4 regions of the Paenibacillus sp. J22FR21 genome follow, and region 4 is predicted to be linked to each of the others. Evidence: riboswitches for the same ligand, from Rfam matches in the RefSeq annotation. Region 4 holds a riboswitch; each other region holds the start of a gene.

Evidence for each region. A riboswitch is a leader RNA that binds a small molecule or an ion and turns the genes downstream of it on or off. The one in region 4 is predicted to bind cyclic di-GMP.
Region 1: linked by a shared signal. The riboswitch ahead of AC0YNS_RS12280 (methyl-accepting chemotaxis protein) and the one ahead of AC0YNS_RS13585 (ATP-binding protein) in region 4 are both predicted to bind cyclic di-GMP.
Region 2: linked by a shared signal. The riboswitch ahead of AC0YNS_RS16980 (PilZ domain-containing protein) and the one ahead of AC0YNS_RS13585 (ATP-binding protein) in region 4 are both predicted to bind cyclic di-GMP.
Region 3: linked by a shared signal. The riboswitch ahead of AC0YNS_RS12775 (putative bifunctional diguanylate cyclase/phosphodiesterase) and the one ahead of AC0YNS_RS13585 (ATP-binding protein) in region 4 are both predicted to bind cyclic di-GMP.

The regions. Positions count from the first base shown of each region.
Region 1 covers NZ_JBWDNJ010000003.1:345,589-350,363, forward strand. The annotation lists gene AC0YNS_RS12270 (acyl-CoA thioesterase) at 1-223, shown strand, start outside; gene fumC (class II fumarate hydratase) at 433-1,812, shown strand; cyclic di-GMP riboswitch class I at 1,920-2,011, shown strand; gene AC0YNS_RS12280 (methyl-accepting chemotaxis protein) at 2,086-3,621, shown strand; gene AC0YNS_RS12285 (aldolase catalytic domain-containing protein) at 3,728-4,693, shown strand.
Region 2 covers NZ_JBWDNJ010000004.1:332,453-337,227, reverse strand. The annotation lists gene AC0YNS_RS16990 (GGDEF domain-containing protein) at 1-518, shown strand, start outside; gene AC0YNS_RS16985 (HD-GYP domain-containing protein) at 555-1,637, shown strand; cyclic di-GMP riboswitch class I at 1,669-1,772, shown strand; gene AC0YNS_RS16980 (PilZ domain-containing protein) at 1,902-2,615, shown strand; gene AC0YNS_RS16975 (O-antigen ligase family protein) at 2,767-4,775, shown strand, end outside.
Region 3 covers NZ_JBWDNJ010000003.1:468,996-473,770, forward strand. The annotation lists gene AC0YNS_RS12765 (hypothetical protein) at 1-39, shown strand, start outside; gene AC0YNS_RS12770 (hypothetical protein) at 36-347, shown strand; gene AC0YNS_RS12775 (putative bifunctional diguanylate cyclase/phosphodiesterase) at 406-2,619, opposite strand; cyclic di-GMP riboswitch class I at 2,739-2,840, opposite strand; gene AC0YNS_RS12780 (GntR family transcriptional regulator) at 3,103-4,245, shown strand; gene AC0YNS_RS12785 (AraC family transcriptional regulator) at 4,264-4,775, shown strand, end outside.
Region 4 covers NZ_JBWDNJ010000003.1:662,677-667,451, forward strand. The annotation lists gene AC0YNS_RS13575 (AraC family transcriptional regulator) at 1-730, opposite strand, end outside; gene AC0YNS_RS13580 (Gfo/Idh/MocA family protein) at 897-1,976, shown strand; cyclic di-GMP riboswitch class I at 2,170-2,263, shown strand; gene AC0YNS_RS13585 (ATP-binding protein) at 2,350-4,131, shown strand; gene AC0YNS_RS13590 (bifunctional diguanylate cyclase/phosphodiesterase) at 4,121-4,775, shown strand, end outside.

The DNA.
Region 1 (4,775 bases), 320 kb from region 4:
GGTCAATATCAATATCAACTATCGCAAGGAGTGCAGGCAAGGCGATCGGTTGACGGTTACAACATCCCCGGAGCGGGCCGGGCGTAGCAGCTATGTGCTCAAACAGGAGATCGTGAACGAGAAAGGCGAGCTATGCGGGGACGCGGTCGTTACTTGTGTGACGATGGATTCCAACACGCGCAAGAGCCGGGAGCTGCCTCCGGAACTAAGAGGTCAGTTTTAAATGTTGCGATAGAATGCAACTTCGCCCCTGGATCAGCCAATGACACGGAATCGCAGTTGCGAGGTTTCAGACAGAAGCCGTATTGCAAGCCCGCAAATAGGCAATCATGGGAAAGAGGCGATGCATGCTCGTAGATGCATCGCCTCTTTCATAGGGTATATAGAGAGTAAGCCGAAACAGAAATAATCCGTAATGAGGAGGTAGTCGCGATGAGCGATTTTCGCATGGAGAAGGATTCTATGGGTGAGATACAGGTTGAGGCGCACCGGCTGTGGGGAGCGCAAACGGAGCGCAGTCTGCACAATTTTCGAATCGGTACGGAGAAGATGCCGCGCGAGTTAATTACCGCTTTCGCTTATCTGAAGAAAGCAGCAGCAACCGTGAACGGAAGCTTGGGGAAGTTGGATGCCCTTAAATCAGAAGCGATTGCGGCTGCAGCGGATGAGGTGATTGCAGGAAAGTGGCAGGATGAGTTTCCGCTTGCTGTATGGCAGACCGGGAGCGGCACGCAGTCCAACATGAACGTCAATGAAGTGATAGCAAGACGTTCGGCACAGCTGCTCCGGGAGAAGGGGCAAGAAGCAACCGTTCATCCCAACGATGATGTCAACCGCTCGCAGAGCTCCAACGATACATTCCCCACCGCGATGCATATCGCCGCGCTGATTGCGGTAGAGGACCTCGTCCTGCCGGCGATTGCGCAGCTGAAATCCACACTCGAGCAGAAGAGTGCTAGCTTCATGGAGGTCATCAAAATCGGCCGCACCCATCTGCAGGATGCCACACCGCTTACGCTCGGCCAGGAAATCAGCGGCTGGGTTCGGATGCTGGAGAAAGGGGAGCGTAATATCAGAGCAAGCCGCGAGGAGCTGCGTGAGCTTGCCATCGGAGGCACAGCCGTGGGAACGGGCCTGAATGCCCCGCAGGGCTTTAGCGAGAAGGTGTCGGCGGAGATCAGCCGCCTCACAGGCAAGAACTTCATCAGCGCGCCGAACAAATTTCACGCGCTGACGAGCCACGACGAGATCGTCTTCGTACACGGCGCAATTAAAGCGCTCGCCGCGGACTTAATGAAGATCGCGAACGACGTGCGCTGGCTCGCAAGCGGACCTCGCTGCGGGATTGGCGAGATTCGTATCCCGGAGAACGAGCCGGGCAGCTCCATTATGCCGGGGAAGGTCAACCCAACGCAGTGTGAGGCGCTGACGATGGTCGTCTGTCAGATCATGGGCAATGACGCGGCAATCGGCTTCGCGGCCAGTCAGGGAAACTTCGAGCTGAATGTGTTTAAGCCTGTCATCATTCACAATTTCCTGCAGTCGACCCGTATTCTCAGCGACGCGATTCGCTCCTTCGATGAGCATTGTGCGGTCGGCATTGAGCCGAATCGGGAAGCCATCGCTCGGCATCTAAACGAGTCGTTGATGCTCGTCACGGCGCTGAATCCTCATATCGGCTATGAGAATGCGGCGGCCATTGCCAAGTCCGCTCACAAGGAGGGCCTGACGCTTCGCGAGGCTGCCATTCGCAGTGGGCTTATTACGGCAGCCAAGTTCGACGAAGTGGTGAGAGCAGAAGAGATGATCTGACAAATTCGACAAAACAATACAAATTACGCTATGTACAAACAGGGCTTTCCCCTCATATAATTAACCCTGTTAACAGTACCATGACCATAGTATCCGACTACTTCTTCATATGATAATGGCAAACCAACGGAAACGTTGGGACGCAAAGCCTAGGCCTAAAGCATCGCAATGCAGATGCCATGGTGGACAGGTTACCGAGTGAAAAGGAGTCCATCCTTAACGCGGGTGGACTCTTTTTATATGTATACATATATGGGGAGGTAGGCAAGTTGTATGCTTAGAGAGAAAAACCGTGTCATGTTATTCATTTCTACAATTATTGTGCTATTATCGCTTCTGGTACACGCATTCGATTGGCTCGGTTTCTCCATGCATCATGATCATCAAACGGACATGAATGGTTCTACGTTCCACACTTTCCTTAAGCAAACGTTCTTGGCATTACCGATTATTTTCTTACTGCTTGCCGGGATTTGCATGCGGTTGCAGAAGGAGCAGCAGTCCGTTCCGCTTCTATTGACACTGTCGCTTACCTTCAGCAGCATATCGATCATCTCAGGCGGCAACGGCATGGTGGAATATCATTTCTCCATCTTTATGGTACTCGCTATTATTTTGTACTACGACCTCATCGCAATGCTTCTCATCAGCACCGTTATCTTCGCACTTCAGCATGTACTCGGCTTCTTAATCTTCCCAGACCTTGTCTACGGAACCCGTGATTACTCACTTGCCATGGTCTCCATTCACATCGTATTTGTCGTCTTGTTTATCGGCGCGGTTACCTATCAAATTGTGACGCGCAGAGCATTCATCCTCGCGTTGGAATCGGCCCAACAGCAGAAGATTCAAGCAGCGGTCAAACAAATTATTGAAAATGTGACGGAAACGTCGGACCAAGTGCTCATGAATTCCAAAGAGCTCAGCTGCAATGCGGCTACGCTTAATCTCTTGGCAGGGGATATTGTACAAACGATGCATAAGGTTGATGCCACGGCGCATTTGCAGGAGCATGGCGCACAGACAGGCAAGAGGGTCATCGGAGAGATGCTCCGAGACATCCATACCATTGCCGAAACGTCTGCTACGGTGTCAACTTTCTCCAGTGAGGTAGCGACGGAGGCCGATAACGGAAATGAGGCCATACAGAAGGCTGTCAGGCAGATGACATCGATGAGCAATGCCGTCCAAGAGTCCGCAACCAAAGTAAAGCTGCTCGGTCAGCGTTCGCAAGAAATAGATGACATTACAAGCTTAATTGCAGACATCGCTTCACAAACCAGTCTGCTGGCACTGAATGCGGCGATTGAAGCGGCGCGGGCCGGCGAGCATGGACGTGGGTTTACCGTCGTATCTAATGAAGTGCGCAAGCTGTCTGAACAAACAACTGCCTCTGCCCAGAGAATCGCTGAGCTTGTTCAAGACATTCAGGCTAATAACCGCGCTTCTATCCATTCCATGGATCAAGTCATTGAAGAGGTTGCATCAGGCAACCAAGCCGTATGTGATGCGGGAGCCGCATTTGAACGGATCATGCGATCCATCAAAACCGTCGCAGAGCAAATTCATTATATTTCCGGTGCCTCTCAGCAAATGACAGCAAGCACGAAGCAGTTCAGCGTCAACATTGAGGAAATCTCCCGAATGTCCGTTGAATTAACAGGCAGCGTCAAGACGGTTACGGGCAGCTCGAATGAGCAGCATCAGCTTATTTCCAGATCGTCGGAGCTTGCGACAATGCTGGAGAAATTAAGCGATAAATTGGATCAAACGATGGTCAGCACGAGGAAATCGTTCCGCGCCATTTAATCCGAAGAGTCCTGCAATTCTGACAAAAATGACTTTGCGTTCATAGCCAATATCAAGTATTATGAGTAGAAAAGACAAGATCTGGCTAAAAAGGAGACACAATGCTATGAATGCTTCGAAAAAAAGTCATTGTAAAATCGTCGACTGCACGATCCGCGACGGCGGGCTCGTCAATAACTGGGATTTCAGCGTTGAGTTCGTTCAGCATCTATACAACTCGCTGAATGAAGCTGGCGTCGAGTATATGGAAATCGGGTACAAAAACTCTCCGAAGCTGCTCAAAGGCGCTGAAGATGCGGGTCCATGGCGCTTCCTGGACGACGACTTCCTTCGTAAAGTCATCCCGCAGAAGCTGAATACGAAGCTCTCTGCACTTGTCGATATCGGACGGGTAGATGAGAACGATATTCTTCCACGCGAAGAGAGCATGCTCGATTTGATTCGCGTTGCCTGCTACATTCAAGACGTGCCGAAGGCGCTGGAGCTGGTTAACGTATTCAACTCGCGCGGCTACGAAACAACCTTGAACATTATGGCACTCTCCAACGTAATGGAGAACCAGCTGCTTGAAGCATTCGAATTGATCGAAGCAAGTGTAGTCGACGTCGTGTACGTCGTTGACTCCTATGGCAGCTTGGCGCCGAATGACTTCAATTATTTGGTCAGCAAATTCCAGAAGTACCTGCCAAGCAAACGTCTTGGTGTTCATACGCACAACAATATGCAGCTTGCTTTCGCCAATACGCTTATTTCGGTTGAGAAAGGCGTCGAGTTCCTGGATGCTTCCGTATACGGTATGGGCCGCGCGGCCGGCAACTGCCCAACGGAACTGCTTGTCGCACATCTGAAGAACACGAAGTACAATGTGCGTCCGGTTCTGGATATGATCGAGAAGTACATGATTCCGCTTCGTGAAAAAGAAGAGTGGGGCTATATTATTCCTTATATGATTACAGGCATGTTCGATGAGCATCCTCGTTCCGCAATGGCGCTTCGGAATTCCGATGACAAAGATAAGTCGGTTGATTTCTACGATAAGCTGACTACGCCTGAAGTATTGCACAGCAAATAAGTTCTTCAATAATGAACGAGCTCCCAGACCTTAGCGGTTCGGGAGCTTGTTTGCTAAGGAGGATCGTCGCCGTCTCCGAACT
Region 2 (4,775 bases), on a different contig from region 4:
AATACGATCGATTGAAGGAAGCTTCCATTCTAGACAGTTTAACAGGATTGTATAATCGCAGGTTCATCGAGGCCAATTTCAAGAAGCTGGCGACTAAAGCAAAGCGCAATCGGAAGAAAATGACGGTCATGTTGCTCGATGTCAATGATTTCAAAGAAGTCAACGACCGTATGGGCCATAACCAAGGGGATACCGCGCTTGCGTTGATTGCAAGAACACTTACGGAATGCGCAACCTACGGTGAAATTATCGGCCGCTGGGGCGGCGATGAATTCATCCTTATTTGTCCCTATGCAGATGACAAAGGAATAGATCGAATCGTAAAGCTCATTCACGAACAGCTCTTTAGCATTTCATTGCGAACCGGATTACGATTGTCAGTTTCGGTTGGACATGCTTCGTTTCCGGAACACGGTATGGAGATTGGCCAGCTGCTGCAAACTGCGGACAAACGAATGTACGCAGAGAAATATGTCCGTAAAGCGCAGTTGACCGAACCGACAGCTTTACAAGCTTAATCCGGGAGCAAGCGGTAAAGGCGGGAATAAACACCGATGAGAAAAGTTCACATCAACTCCGTTCAGCCGGGAGAAAAGTTAGCTCGCCCTATTTTGCAGGAGAATGGGAACATATTGCTTGGCGCCGGTGTGGAGTTAAATCAACGATTTATCGACAGATTGGTTGGTTTAGGCATCGACATGCTTTTCATTGATGATCCCCTGACAGAGGGTTTGGAGCCAACTACGGCTATTCAAGACAGCACGCACAAAGCGGCATCGGATACGATTTACAAGACGATGAATACGCTTATGGATCAACAAGTTACGAAAGGGCGAACGATTGCCCCTGAGCTTGGCCGCACCTTCCGTAAGGTATTCGGCGACATTATGCAGGATCTCATTAGACGTGAAGATGTTATGGTCAGCTTGACGAACATTCACGTGGCGGACAGCTACTTGTTCCACCATTCCTTGAATGTCACGATACTTGCAGGCATTATGGGGTTAGCCAGAGGGTATAACCGAACGCAGCTCGAAGAGCTTGGCATGGGTGCGATGTTGTTCGATATCGGCATGACACGGCTGCCGAAAGAGATTTTGACGAAGACGACTGTATTGACGCCAAGCGAGCGGGCGCTCATGGAGAAGCATACCGAGGATGGCTTCAACATCATCAGAGCGCAGCATGATATTAGTTTACTCTCGGCACATTGCGCGCTGCAGCATCACGAGCGATATGATGGGACAGGTTATCCGCGCAAGCTTAAGCGGGAGGCTATTCATGAATACGCTCAAATCGTGGCGATCGCAGATGTATACGATGCGCTTACTTCTCCAAGGCCGCATCGCAAACGCTATACGCCATCGGAAGCGATCGAGTTTCTGTTCGCTGCTGGAAACACCTATTTTGATTTAGAATTGATCAAAATTTTCTGTAAGCATATATCCATTTATCCGGTTGCAACAACGGTACTGCTCAGTTCGGGGCAAATTGCCGTCGTTGCTTTGAACGACCCGCTCGCGGTTCATCGTCCAACGGTTCGGATCATCCGAGAGCCTGACGGAACAGCGCCTGCTACAGCATATCAGATCGACCTCAAAGACCAACATAAACTAATGATCGTGAAAGAACTGTAGGTAGGTTAGCATTCTGCTGACAACTGCATATCATCGATACTGGCAAACTTATCGAAAGGTAAGGACGCAAAGTTAAAGGGTCTAAATGTCCGCTCTTCATTATGTAAGCGAACAAATGACAGCCTGACTGCCGAAATGAACACCCGAGATATCTCGCGGTTCCGGAAGCGGCTCCAGTATTACATGAGGAAGCGCTTTTTCTGTTTTATAGCGCCGTACTGTCGTTGCGGGAGCGTTTCTTCATATGTGAAGGGGGAAAAGTAAATGTCAGGCTTAAATGAACGAATCGGATCAAGTAAACCTACCTTTACCATGAAAGCACTGCTCCACAGCCGTACGATGGTCGAGAAAGAAGGTTATGTTGCCACAGGGGTGCTTGCCCATGCAGAAGGCGAAATGATGGAAATCGAACTGACGGAATTCAAGAACTTCGAGCTCGGTGAACCGGTTAGTTTAACCGTCTATTCACCGGTCGGCATTCACCGGCTGCAATCGACGATTATTGCGAAGGCGGAAGGTTCTATTGCGGTTATTTTCCCAGCTCGCTCGCTAACGGGACTTGATGAGAAACGGGAATCGCCGCGAATTGATATTGAGGCAAGAGGCACGATATCGCGTACGTATTCGCAAGAGGTTGAAGGCTCCAAAGGGAATAAAATGACGATTGAAGCTACAGACAGCTTCGATATAGAGCTTAGAAATATAAGCGACACCGGGATAGGGTTTTCCTTGATGAGCCCACCGACGCTTGCGCAAGGTGATACTCTCGAAGTGAGCTTATCACTGGGCTTTAAACTGGATTGTAAGGTTGAAATTATCCGCAAGGATAATGGAAATGAATGGAAGTTTTACGGAGCTCGCTTTCAAGAGTTAGATGAGCAGCAGCAGCGGGCGCTTCGAGCTTATTTGCTGCGTATGCAAATTGAAGCCTATTTCAAGCTTAAGCAGGAGAAATTAACGGCTAAGAAGGGCAGATAAACGCGATTTCAGCGTTGCATATATAAGAAGGCGTTTGAACGGATGATGGTGATCCGGCAGCGTCTTCTTTTTTATAGTCGGACCGTCAATTATGGTACAATTGGAAAAATAACGTAAATCAGATGGGGTTTGAGCAAAAGGGGAAGTGGTTATGCGAAGTGGACTGGCTGCGCTAGCCGTGGCAATTATACTGGCTTGTTCGGCTTATCGCAACGGGATGTTCTTTGATACGATCTTTTATCGGTGGGAATGGATCATCATGGTCGTATGTATACTCGTCATTGGTGCGGGTTCGATTGTTCATTCTCGGAAAGAGGACAGACGGTTCAGCCAGCACGTGCCTTTATCAATCTACGGCCTGCTTGCGATGGCGATGTTATACGGGATTGCCCTGTTTCATCGACCGGCATCCACGCTTGGCAGCCTCGAGGAGGCATTGCGATGGATGGCCAATGCGGCTTTTGCCATTACATTGTACAGCTGGTTCTGTACCAGCTCCGACACGGCTGTGCGGCAGCAGCGTTTGAGATGGCTTTCTGCAGCGATTCAAGGCTCAGGCGCTTTCGTAATCGCTGGCGCAATTGCGGGTTGGATGGGATGGATCACGTTCCCTGAGATCATCATGACTACCGGTGATGTAAGGCTGTCGGCTGTTGGAGCGCGCTTGTCCGGGTTCATGCAATATCCGAATTTCCTAGGTGCTGTTGCAGGAGCCTATCTCCTGTATTATTTGGTCTTGCTAATTCGATCAAGGGCTGCTGCATTAACGTTCATAGGGGCTGCAGCAGCGGTAGTGCCGGGTGTCCTGGCACTGCTCCTGACCGAATCAAGGGGAGCGTGGCTTGTAACCGCGTTTGTATGGTTCGGCGGACTTCTGATGCTTCGAGGTAAAGAGCGCATAGCATGGCTTATCTATAGCGGCTGGGCTTTGATTGGCGGAGGGGCTGCGTATCGGGCTGTCGTTCAAGCAGGTTTGCGAAGCGGTAATGCAAGTACAGCTGCGGGCGTGGATGCCCAGTTTGCGCTGCATGGTGCGACTTCACAAGAAACCGTGCTATTGCTGATTATCTGCGTGGCTGCGCTTGCCGGATTTATAGGTTTGCAGTGGACGCTGGCAAGAGGAAGAGAGCAGCTGCTTAGCCGGATCGCATGGGGATGCTGGCTTGTAGGTTTACTTGGCATGATCATGCTGCTTCCGGCGGTCATTCAAGGACGGTTGAGCGGCGGGTACCAGACGGCCGGCGCACGGGGGTTATTCTATCAGGATGCGTGGCTGCTCATGAAAGAAGCACTGTTCTTCGGACGAGGCGGCGATACGTGGCGCATGCTGTTTACACAAGTACAGACAGCCCCTTATGTAGGAAATGAAGTACATAGCGGTTACATCGAAATTGCGCTCGATCTTGGCATTGTCGGGCTGTTGGTTTGTGCCATGGTCCTGTTCTTCCTGCTGCGGCAAGTGTGGCAATCGAATCGGATCGGCCTGCTGCCTATTAGTGTGCTGCTACTGCATGCGGCAGTGGATTTCGATATGTCCTTCGGGTATTATTGGCTCTTGCTGCTCAGCCTGGTAGTCTACTACTCCGGTGAGAGCACGGCGGAAGGAAGGCGCGCCATTCTTGCGGCGCCGCCGCTGCGATCGCTGCGGACCGCGCTGCTTGTCGCGGCCGCGGTAGGTCTAACCGCCGCTGCTGTGCTCAGCGTTCGGTTCGACCGTGCCGTGCAGTATCGCGAGGCGGCTGTGTCAGCCGCTCGCAGTGCTGCTGCGCAAACAGCCGCGCTTCGCGCGGCGCTCGAGTGGAATCCGTATTGGACGCGGATTCGACTCGAACTTGCAGCATTGGCACCGCCGCCGGAACGGGCGGTGCTGCTGGCGGCCGGACTGCGTTATGAGCCGCAGTCCGTGCCGCTCTTGTGGGCGCTCGGCGCAGCTGCAGCCGAGCAGAGCGATGTGCACGGCGCGGCGGCGTATTGGCGCCTCGCCTTGCACTATGATCGTTACGACCGCGAGAAGCAGACGGACGCGGTCGTCACGATGGCGCAGCTCGCGGATGGCATGCGAGCTGCTTCGCGCCTCGCGGATGCAAGGCTGGCCGCGCAGACGGCCGTTACCTTCTTCGAAGCGTATGAGGCGCAGAAGAACAACCCCGGCGTGAACGG
Region 3 (4,775 bases), 190 kb from region 4:
CATCCAATACGGGAAGGTAAAGGAGGAACCGGAAAGTGATTGCAGCGGGAATAAGCGGGAAGATCGTCAGCAAGTCACCAATCACACCACGGGTCACACCGAACAAGTCTTCAAGCAAGGCAGCAGCAGGCAGCCAGAAGAAGGCTACCTCGATTACGAAGCGCAAACGCACGAAGTCAGGCACCGGCAAATCTTCCGTGCGTAAGCAGAAGCGTGGAAGGAAGCGGGGTTTAAGCAGTCCGGGTTATAATCGAGCCTTCGATAATGCTTATAATCAAGGCTATAACCTCGGCTTTGCCAAAGGATTCGAGGATGGCCATCAGCTCGCCTATGAACAGCAAACCTAATGATGATCAAGCAGCTTGGAGGGAGTTCGGGCCATCATAGGAACGGGCTTGTACTCCCCTACGAATTGCTTAGCTCATGGACCGGAGTAATCAGCAGCTCCACTTCCTCAGCCGCAATAGGGTAGCCGATGAGATAGCCTTGAGCACCGTCGCAGCGCTGTTCCTTTAAGAGTGCAAGCTGAGTCTCGTTCTCAACCCCTTCAGCGAGGACTTGAAGCTTGAGACTATGAGCCATACCGATGATCGCCGTGACGATTGCCAGATCATCTTGATTGTGACCAATATTGCGAATGAAGCATTTGTCCATCTTAAGGGTGTCCACGGGAAAAAGGCGCAGATAGCTAAGCGATGAGTATCCGGTTCCGAAGTCATCAATCGAAATAGCAACGCCGAGCGCCTTCATTTCATGCAGCTTCTCAATAAGCGGGGCTTCGAAATTCGATGAAGCAACGCTCTCTGTAATTTCAAGTTCAATGAGCCGTGGTTCAACCGCAGTGGAGAGCAGGATCGCCTTCAGCATATCAATCAGGTTGTCCTGTTTGAATTGGCGAACCGATAAGTTCACGGACACCGGCAAAGGAGACAAGCCCGCTTGCTTCCAAGCATTGATTTGATTACATACCTGCCGTATGACCCACTCTCCTATCGGAACAATAAGCCCTGTTTCTTCCGCAAGCGGAATAAATTCAGCCGGAGGAACGGCGCCGAACTTGGGATGCGTCCAACGAAGGAGAGCCTCGAAGCCGTTCAAACTGCCAGCTTGCAAATCCTTCTTGCCCTGATAGAGCAAATGCAGCTCTCCCTGCTGCAGTGCTTTGCGCAAGTCCTGCTCCAGCATCATTTTCCGTAAATTAACTTCGTTCATCTCATTACTATAGAAGGCGTAGTTGTTTCTTCCCCGCCTCTTAGCCGCATACATAGCCGCATCTGCGAGAATCAGAAGCGTATCGGCATCCTTCCCGTCTTTGGGATACATAGCGATTCCGATGCTTGTCGTAACGATGATTTCTTGACCTCTGAGAATAAAAGGTTCAGAGAGCCGCTCCAGCAGAGGGCCAACAAGCGTCCCCACCGTTTCAGCATCGATATTCGGCAGCAGGATGACAAACTCGTCGCCGGCAAGTCTGGCCGCAAATGCAGCTGGCTGCAGCGATGCCTGAAGCCGTTTCGCGAAGCTCTTGAGCAGACGGTCCCCCAGTGGATGACCGAATGTGTCGTTGATGGATTTGAACCTGTCCATATCAAGGAACAGGAGAGCGAAGCTGCATGGTTTGTGTACCGCATACCGGAGCTCTGCATCGAGCTTCGTTATTAATTGATAGCGGTTGGGAAGATCAGTCAGTTGATCGTGATAGGCCATATAGTTGATGGTTTCACGAGCCTTCTTCGTTTCCGTTATATTTCGGAAGTTTGATAGGATCGCGGGCTGATTGTGAAATAGAATCGAGATGGAATTGGTTTCAACGTCGATCACTTCACCGTTTAGCTTGTAAATGCAGAGCTCCGCGTGATTAACGGCAGTGTGGCCCTCTATGAGGTCGGTTGATTTGGTTCGCATCATCTCGTGATACTCCGGCAATGCGATGTCAAACACATTGACGCCGACTAACTCATCCAGATGCTGTGCGCCTAACATCGTTAGCCCTGATCGATTCATGTGAACGATTTTATAGTCGATCTGTACAATATTAGCTTCGGGAGACAGCTCGAAAATTTGCCGGTACCGATTCTCGTTATCCAGCGCTTTCTTCTCGCTTCGCTGCGCATGTGCGATGATTCGGCGTCCAATGATGCAAACGCTGACACAGGTGATACAGCTCATGGTGAACAAGGTGAATTGAACAATTCGGTAGAGCAGATCCGTTGCGAGCATATAGGGGTTGAATAATTGATGGGTGATGAGTACAAGGATGCCATATCCACTTGCCATTAGTGTCACAAAGCGGTCCAGATAGATGAGGGAGAGAAGCGCAAAGAGGAAAACCACGGTGCCGGAGTTTGATGTTGGGATAAACCACATGACGATGAAGCAGAGCAGGAACGAATAGGCTGAAATAATGACTTTTCCTTTGAGCGTTTGATAGGTTTGTCGGTAAATGAAGTAGAGCACAACGCCAAGCGGGATAACGGAAGCGACGAATCGAATAAAGACTTGAAAGGTAATTAGCTCAAGTGCAAGAACGGTTACATATATGGGAATAGAAGACAGAATAAGGAATATTAATGTGTATGTCAGAAGCTTAGAACTAAACTGCTCGTAAGGGGTTGCCAAGCCGTACACATCCTTTCTACGTCAAATAGGTATACAAAAATCCTCGGGCTCGAAGCAAGATGGCGGTAACAGACCGATACGCATCTTCCCGCTTGGAGAACCAAGGTCAGCAGATTAACTTCGGCAGTCTGGCTGTCGTATCTCATTGCATTTATAGGAGAATAGACTTAGACCTATTGACTTTGCGTCCCCTGCTTTCGTAGGGTTTGCCTGCGAAAAATGATTCAGTTTTGACGAATAATGTAGGAATTTAGCGCTATTTCTATTTTCCATAATATCTCAAACTAGCGAATGAGTCTCTGGAACCTATTTAAAAGGATAGAGTTGGTATTTATAGGTGATATTGATGTCTTAGTTGCGTAAGTGAAGGACTAAAGGTTCATAAAAGTAGGCCTATATACATGTGGTTCATCAATTTCAGACTCTGGATTGACACAGATGATACACATATCATATAGTCAAGCTAATCTAGCAGAGATGAAGGTGAATAGGCTGACTATATTCCCGTATCACCGGATTAAGGAAGATATTCGAAAGCGCATACATGCTGGAGAGTGGAGGGACACTTCACGCCTGCCTTCCAGCCGGAATTTGGCGGAGTCCTATCAATCCAGCGTTAATACAATAGAGAAGGCGATTAAGGAATTGTGTGGGGAAGGGCTTCTGACACGAGATAATCGCCGAGGTACATATTTGGCAGATGGAGGGCTCTTGTCTCAGCCGACCAGTCGAATAAGGAGCGGGAATGGGAACGGGAGCGGACTCATTGCTGCATCGGTTATCGGTATCGATAATCCGCTATGGGGAGCCGCTCTGCGCGGGATCGAGGATGTGCTTCAGCCGAAGGGCTATCAGCTCATGAGCAGCAGCGATAATCGCAGCCTAGATAAGCTGGAGTCATTCGTTGCGAGCGCGATTGCAAGGCGAGTGGAGGGGATTATTCTGAGTCCGATTCACGGCGGCCAGGACGAGCCTCGCAGTCGGCAGATCTACGAGGAGTTAGCGGGTTGCGGCATTCCGGTCATTTTTCTGGATAGGCGCGTATGGGACACCGATATTCCTTTTGTGACGAGCGATAACGCTTCAGGCGCGTATTCGCTTACGAAATTGCTGCTTGCCAAGGGACATCGGCGGATTGCATTCGTACGCAATTCGGACCTCAGCACGTTCTATGAACGGCTGCTTGGCATGAGACAAGCGTTTATTGAAGCAGGCGTTTCTTTTGAAGCTGAATACGACTTATGCATCCCGACCCGGTTCGAGAATTTCGAGAGCGAGTTCGAAGACTTTGTTGCTCGGCTTGCGAATGCACTGGAGATGACGCGGTACACGGCTGTATTTGCAGCGAATGATCAGATTGCCGAGGCTGCGCTCGCTGCACTTGAGCGGCTTGGCAAGCGCGTCCCGGACGAGATGTCCTTTGTTACTTATGATGCGCAGGGGTTGAACGGGAAACTCCGACTGGATATTACAGGTGCGAACCAGCCTTTCTATGATATGGGACGAAGTGCTGCCCTTCAGTTATTGCACGCGGCAGAAGGCAAGCAGCCGATTGCGGTTGCCGGGCATATATGCAAAGCGGACATTCATTACGGCAGTTCGGTTTGGGAAGCAAAGATTGAATAACAAGGGTGGTACTTGCTTATGAGCTTCATTCGTCTGTTTCAAGAGAAGAAATATTTGCTGCGCATATTCTTGTGGATCACCAGCATTATTTTGCTAATCGTCGTTTCGTTCTCCACGCTTGTGTATGTGAATGTAGAGAAGAAGGTGTTCAAGAGCGAATACGAGAACAGCCAGAAGGTACTCTCGCAGATGAAATACAACATCGATTATCTCGATACGATGATTCGCAATATTACCCTCTCCACCTATGGCAGCAACGACGTGAAGGCGCTTATGTATTTGAACGATGAGGAAACGTACGAGCATTTGAATGTCATTAATAAACTAAACGCGACGATTGTGGCGAACAATCCATTCATTCAGTCCATCTACATCTATAACAATCATAAGAAACTATATTACTCGACATATGGCGATTTGTATCATAAGGACGCAGAGCTCGATAAAGTATTGCAAAGCTATACGAACATTCCGGTGCTCCGTGCAATCGTGCGACGCAGTGCGGAAGCCGCTGATCAAGGCGCAGCCGG
Region 4 (4,775 bases):
TGAGCAGAATACGTTCGGCCCATTTGATCTTGCGATAATTCACATACTCTGTGAAGGACATCCCGATCGCCTTCTTGAAGAATTTCACAAAATAATAGTAGCTCATATTGGCGAGCTTCGAAACTTCTTCTACTTGGATGCGGTCGGTCAGATGTTCTTCCACATAGTCAATCACACCTCGCAGACGAGCACGATCAAAGTCATCATGATCAGCAAGCACTTTCCTGGAATCTCCCCGGATGAGCAGAAGGAGCAGCTTCTTTATGTACATGCTGACGGCAAGCTCATACCCGCTTTGCTTGGTCGTGACTTCTTGCAGAATGCCGCGGATACATTCCGACGCCTCTGCTCGTGCGGATTCATCTTCTTGAAAAATGTAGTTGGCTCGGCTGAGCGGATTCTTCGTTTCGGAGAAAAATCGCATATAAGGCATTGAGCTTTGGTCAATAAATTGCTCCAAATCGAACTGCAAGACGATATAATTCAGCGGGCTGCTCATGCTGCGATCGCGATGAAGCTGCCTTGCACCGATCAATGCGATGTCGCCCGTTTGTAGTTTTATGCACTCATCTTCAATATTTACGTCAAGTTCGCCGGTGATCACAAGCAGCAATTCGATTTCTCGATGATAATGCCAATTGATAAATAGATCGTTATTCCGCAGGGATTGGAACACTTTGATGGAGAGCAGCGGGTTCTCGTAAACGACCTTCTCATTATAAAATTCCACGGTACCATCCCTTCAATAACAAAATCACATAAAACCATACCTATATAGCGCCTATATTTTAGTGGACAAGTTCGGATATACTGTAGTCATTGTATGTCTCTCTATCTAGCTGACACACATACTACAAATTATATCATTTCGAGGCTCATGGAGGTAGAAATTTAAAATGTCAAAAGTACGTGTAGGCATTATTGGCTGCGGCGGTATCGCCAACGGTAAACATCTCCCAAGTTTGGCCCAAGTCAAAGACGCTGAAATCGTAGCTTTCTGCGATATCATTGTTGAGAAGGCTGAACAAGCAAAAGCGAAATACGGTACAGAAGAAGCAAAAGTATATTCTGACTATAAAGAATTGCTTCAAGACGGATCGATCGACGTCATCCACGTTTGTACGCCTAACGATTCCCATGCGGTTATCTCCATCGACGCATTGGAAGCTGGCAAACACGTGCTTTGCGAGAAGCCAATGGCTAAAACAGCTGCTGACGCTCGTAAAATGCTTGAAGTAGCACAACGTACCGGCAAAAAACTCAGCATCGGTTACAACAACCGTTACCGCGCAGACAGCCGTTACCTGAAAGAAGCTTGCGATGCAGGCGAGCTTGGCGAAATTTACTTCGCTAAAGCACATGCAATCCGTCGTCGTGCTGTTCCGACATGGGGCGTATTCTTGGATGAAGAGAAACAAGGCGGCGGACCGCTTATCGATATCGGTACTCACGCACTTGACCTTGTATTGTGGATGATGGACAACTACAAGCCGAAAGTCGTTCTTGGCCGCGCTTACCACAAGCTGTCCCAAAACGAGAATTCTGCGAATGCTTGGGGCCCATGGGATCCAAAACAATTCACAGTTGAAGATTCCGCTTTCGCTATGATCACAATGGAGAACGGTGCAACTGTAATCCTTGAATCCAGCTGGGCGCTTAACTCGCTTGAAGTCGATGAGGCTAAAGTTTCCCTCAGCGGTACTAAAGCAGGCGCTGACATGAAAGACGGTCTTCGTTTCAATGGCGAGCACAACAGCCGCCTATATGTAAACAAAGTTGAACTGAACAGCGGCGGCGTTGCTTTCTATGAAGGCGCGAGCGAAACTGCAGAAGTTCTTGAAGCTAGCATGTGGATCGATGCAGTTAAGAACGACAAAGAAACTTTCGTTAAACCAGAGCAAGCGCTTGTGGTTTCCGAAATTCTTGAAGCGATCTACGAGTCTTCCCGTACGGGCAAGGCTGTATACTTCGAGTAGTAGAACAACCAATGAAGCCGGAGATGGCCTTGTCATCTTCGGCTTTTTTTGCATCGTTAATGATGTTACATATTTTTTGGGAGTTCGACAAAATCAGTCAAAGTTCTACGTTATTCGCTCTGTACAGTTCTGTGAAAACACCTATAATGAGAATTAAAAACGAATAATCTAGAAAAATTTTACAACTAAATACCTAAGATAAGGGCAAACCATAGGAAACTATGGGACGCAAAGCCGTGGCCTAAGGGATCACTTTCTGTGATGCTAAGGTAGACAAGGCTGCCGAGTAGATGGAATCCATCCTATTCGGGTGGTTTTTTTATTGCCATTTTGCATCCTGCATGCTAAGTCAATGATCCGGAGGAAGGTTAGCATGGCACCCATCGCACTCGTCGCCATTTCATTCGTACTCGTATTCAGCTCTTCCTTAATCCTCTTTCATCTTTACGGGCGCATGAATGCAGCCAGGTACACGACTTTCTTTTGGCTTATGAGTGCTGCTTTTGTTTTTAGTATCGGGGTTTGGTCCATGCACTTTGTGGCCTTGCTGGCGTATCCGTTCCCGGTTAAGGTGATGTATCATTTCGGTTATGTGTTTCTCTCGATGGGTGTTTTAATCGTCTTGTCGGCGTTAGCGCTTCTCTTGTTCGAACGTGCTTCAGGGCGAAATCGGACAAGCTTGCTCGTTCTAGGCAGCCTGGTACAGACGTGTGGCATCGTAGGGATGCACTACATCGGGATGAGAGCCATCAAAGCCCATGCGACGCTTCATTATCAGTCATCCACAGGTTTTATTTCAATCGTCGTTCTGGCTCTCGTGCTTGGTTTCATCTTCACAAGACAGCGATTCCAACTCCATCGGCAAAGCCGGTTGCGGCAGTTCATCCACGCTCTATCGCTATCCGTCGCTATTGAATTTCTGCATTACAGCAATATGCCCATGATGCATGGCATTACAACGCTGCATGCAGGTGAATCTGTGGCTTTATCGCAAAATCAGTTCTTTCTCGCCATTAGCATAAGTTTGATCGTTTCCGTCATCTGCATGTATTCGATCGTCATTATGATGATTGACAGCCGCTTAAAGCAAAGTGAAGAACGACTTAAACGGATGAATGAAGCCTATTCGCATATTTTAGATTCTGTGGCTGAGGGGATCTACCGTTTGGACGAGCGTGGCAAGGTTATCTTCTGGAATCAAGCCGCTGTGAACTTAACCGGGTTTGAGGCGAACGAAGTACTCGGGCGTAAGGTTGGGCTTCGGGCTATTAAGCCTGCGGGTGAGGAATGGGACCCTATCGAGAAGGTTCATCGCACCGGCAACGCTGAATATGTGGCGGATGACTTGTTTCGCCGGAAGAATGGTTCGACGTTCCCGGTGGAATATCATATTACGCCTATGCAAGGTAAAGGTGAAGGTGAACAAGCCGGTGTTGTTATAAACTTCACGGATCTGACGCAGCGCAAAGAGCAAGAGTCGTTCATTGTGGAGTCGGAGAAGCTGTCGATGGCAGGCCAGCTGGCTGCAGGTATCGCACATGAGATTCGAAACCCGCTTACGGCGATTAAAGGATTTATGAAGCTGTTTCAGAACGGGATGACCAAAATGGAGTATGTCACCATTATTACGTCTGAGATTGTTCGCATGGAAGGCATCATCAACGAGCTGCTCCTGCTTGCGAAGCCGCAAATCAGCCGGTTTCAAGCGACTAATCTATGTGAGCTGCTAGCCGCTGTCTATACGCTGCTGGAATCACAGGCTAATCTAAACAATGTGGATATCAAGCTGCATTTCTCGGAGCCGGAGCTGCATGTCTATTGCGATGAAAGCCAGATCAAACAAGTATTTATCAATCTCATCAAGAACGCAATCGAAGCAACGGAGGGCGGCGGCGAAATTCGGGTTGCCGTAGAACGGGTCGGCAACCAGTTGATAACCTCGATTGCAGACACTGGCTGCGGTATTCCGGGGGAAGTGCTTGAGCAGGTGGGAAGACCCTTTTATACGACGAAGGAGCAGGGAACTGGACTTGGACTTATGATCAGCAACAAAATCATTTCCAGTCATGGCGGGACAATTTCTATTGCCAGCAAGATGGGAGAGGGCACGACGTTTCAAGTAACACTCCCTGGGGGGTATCGAAATGGTGCATAATCATATCGAAGGAAGCTACAACTGGTTCTTGGTATGTCTGTCGTTTATTATTGCGCTGTTCGCTTCCTATACGGCATTGAATATAGCCAGACGCGTGCTGTTGTCTGAGGGCTGGAAGAAGAGAGGATGGCTGCTGGGCGGAGCAGTCGTTATGGGTGTTGGGATTTGGTCGATGCATTTCATCGCGATGCTCGCTTTTCATTTGCCAAGCGGAGTGACCTATGATTTTGTAACCGTTCTCGTATCGATTGGTGTTTCTATTGTCGGCGCTTTTATCGGTTTCGGTATTGCCAGCCATTCCGGTCGCGGTACGCTGAGACTGATTGTGGGTGGTACCATTATGGGGCTTGCAATCACCGGCATGCATTACATTGGCATGTATGCCTTGACGGGAATTACGGTTACTTATAGCCCCTATATCTTCACACTTTCGATACTTATTGCCGTGCTGGCATCGATTGTTGCCTTACTTTTCTCCTTCCGCAGAAATAATCATTATTGGCTGAGCGGCTTCATCATGGGTATCGCTGTCACAGGTATGCATTATACGGGCATGTCAGCGGCTCGAATGTCGATGCCGGTCAATATGCTAAGTCGTACGGCCGATGCGCAGGCAATGGATTTTATCGAAATGGCGATCTATG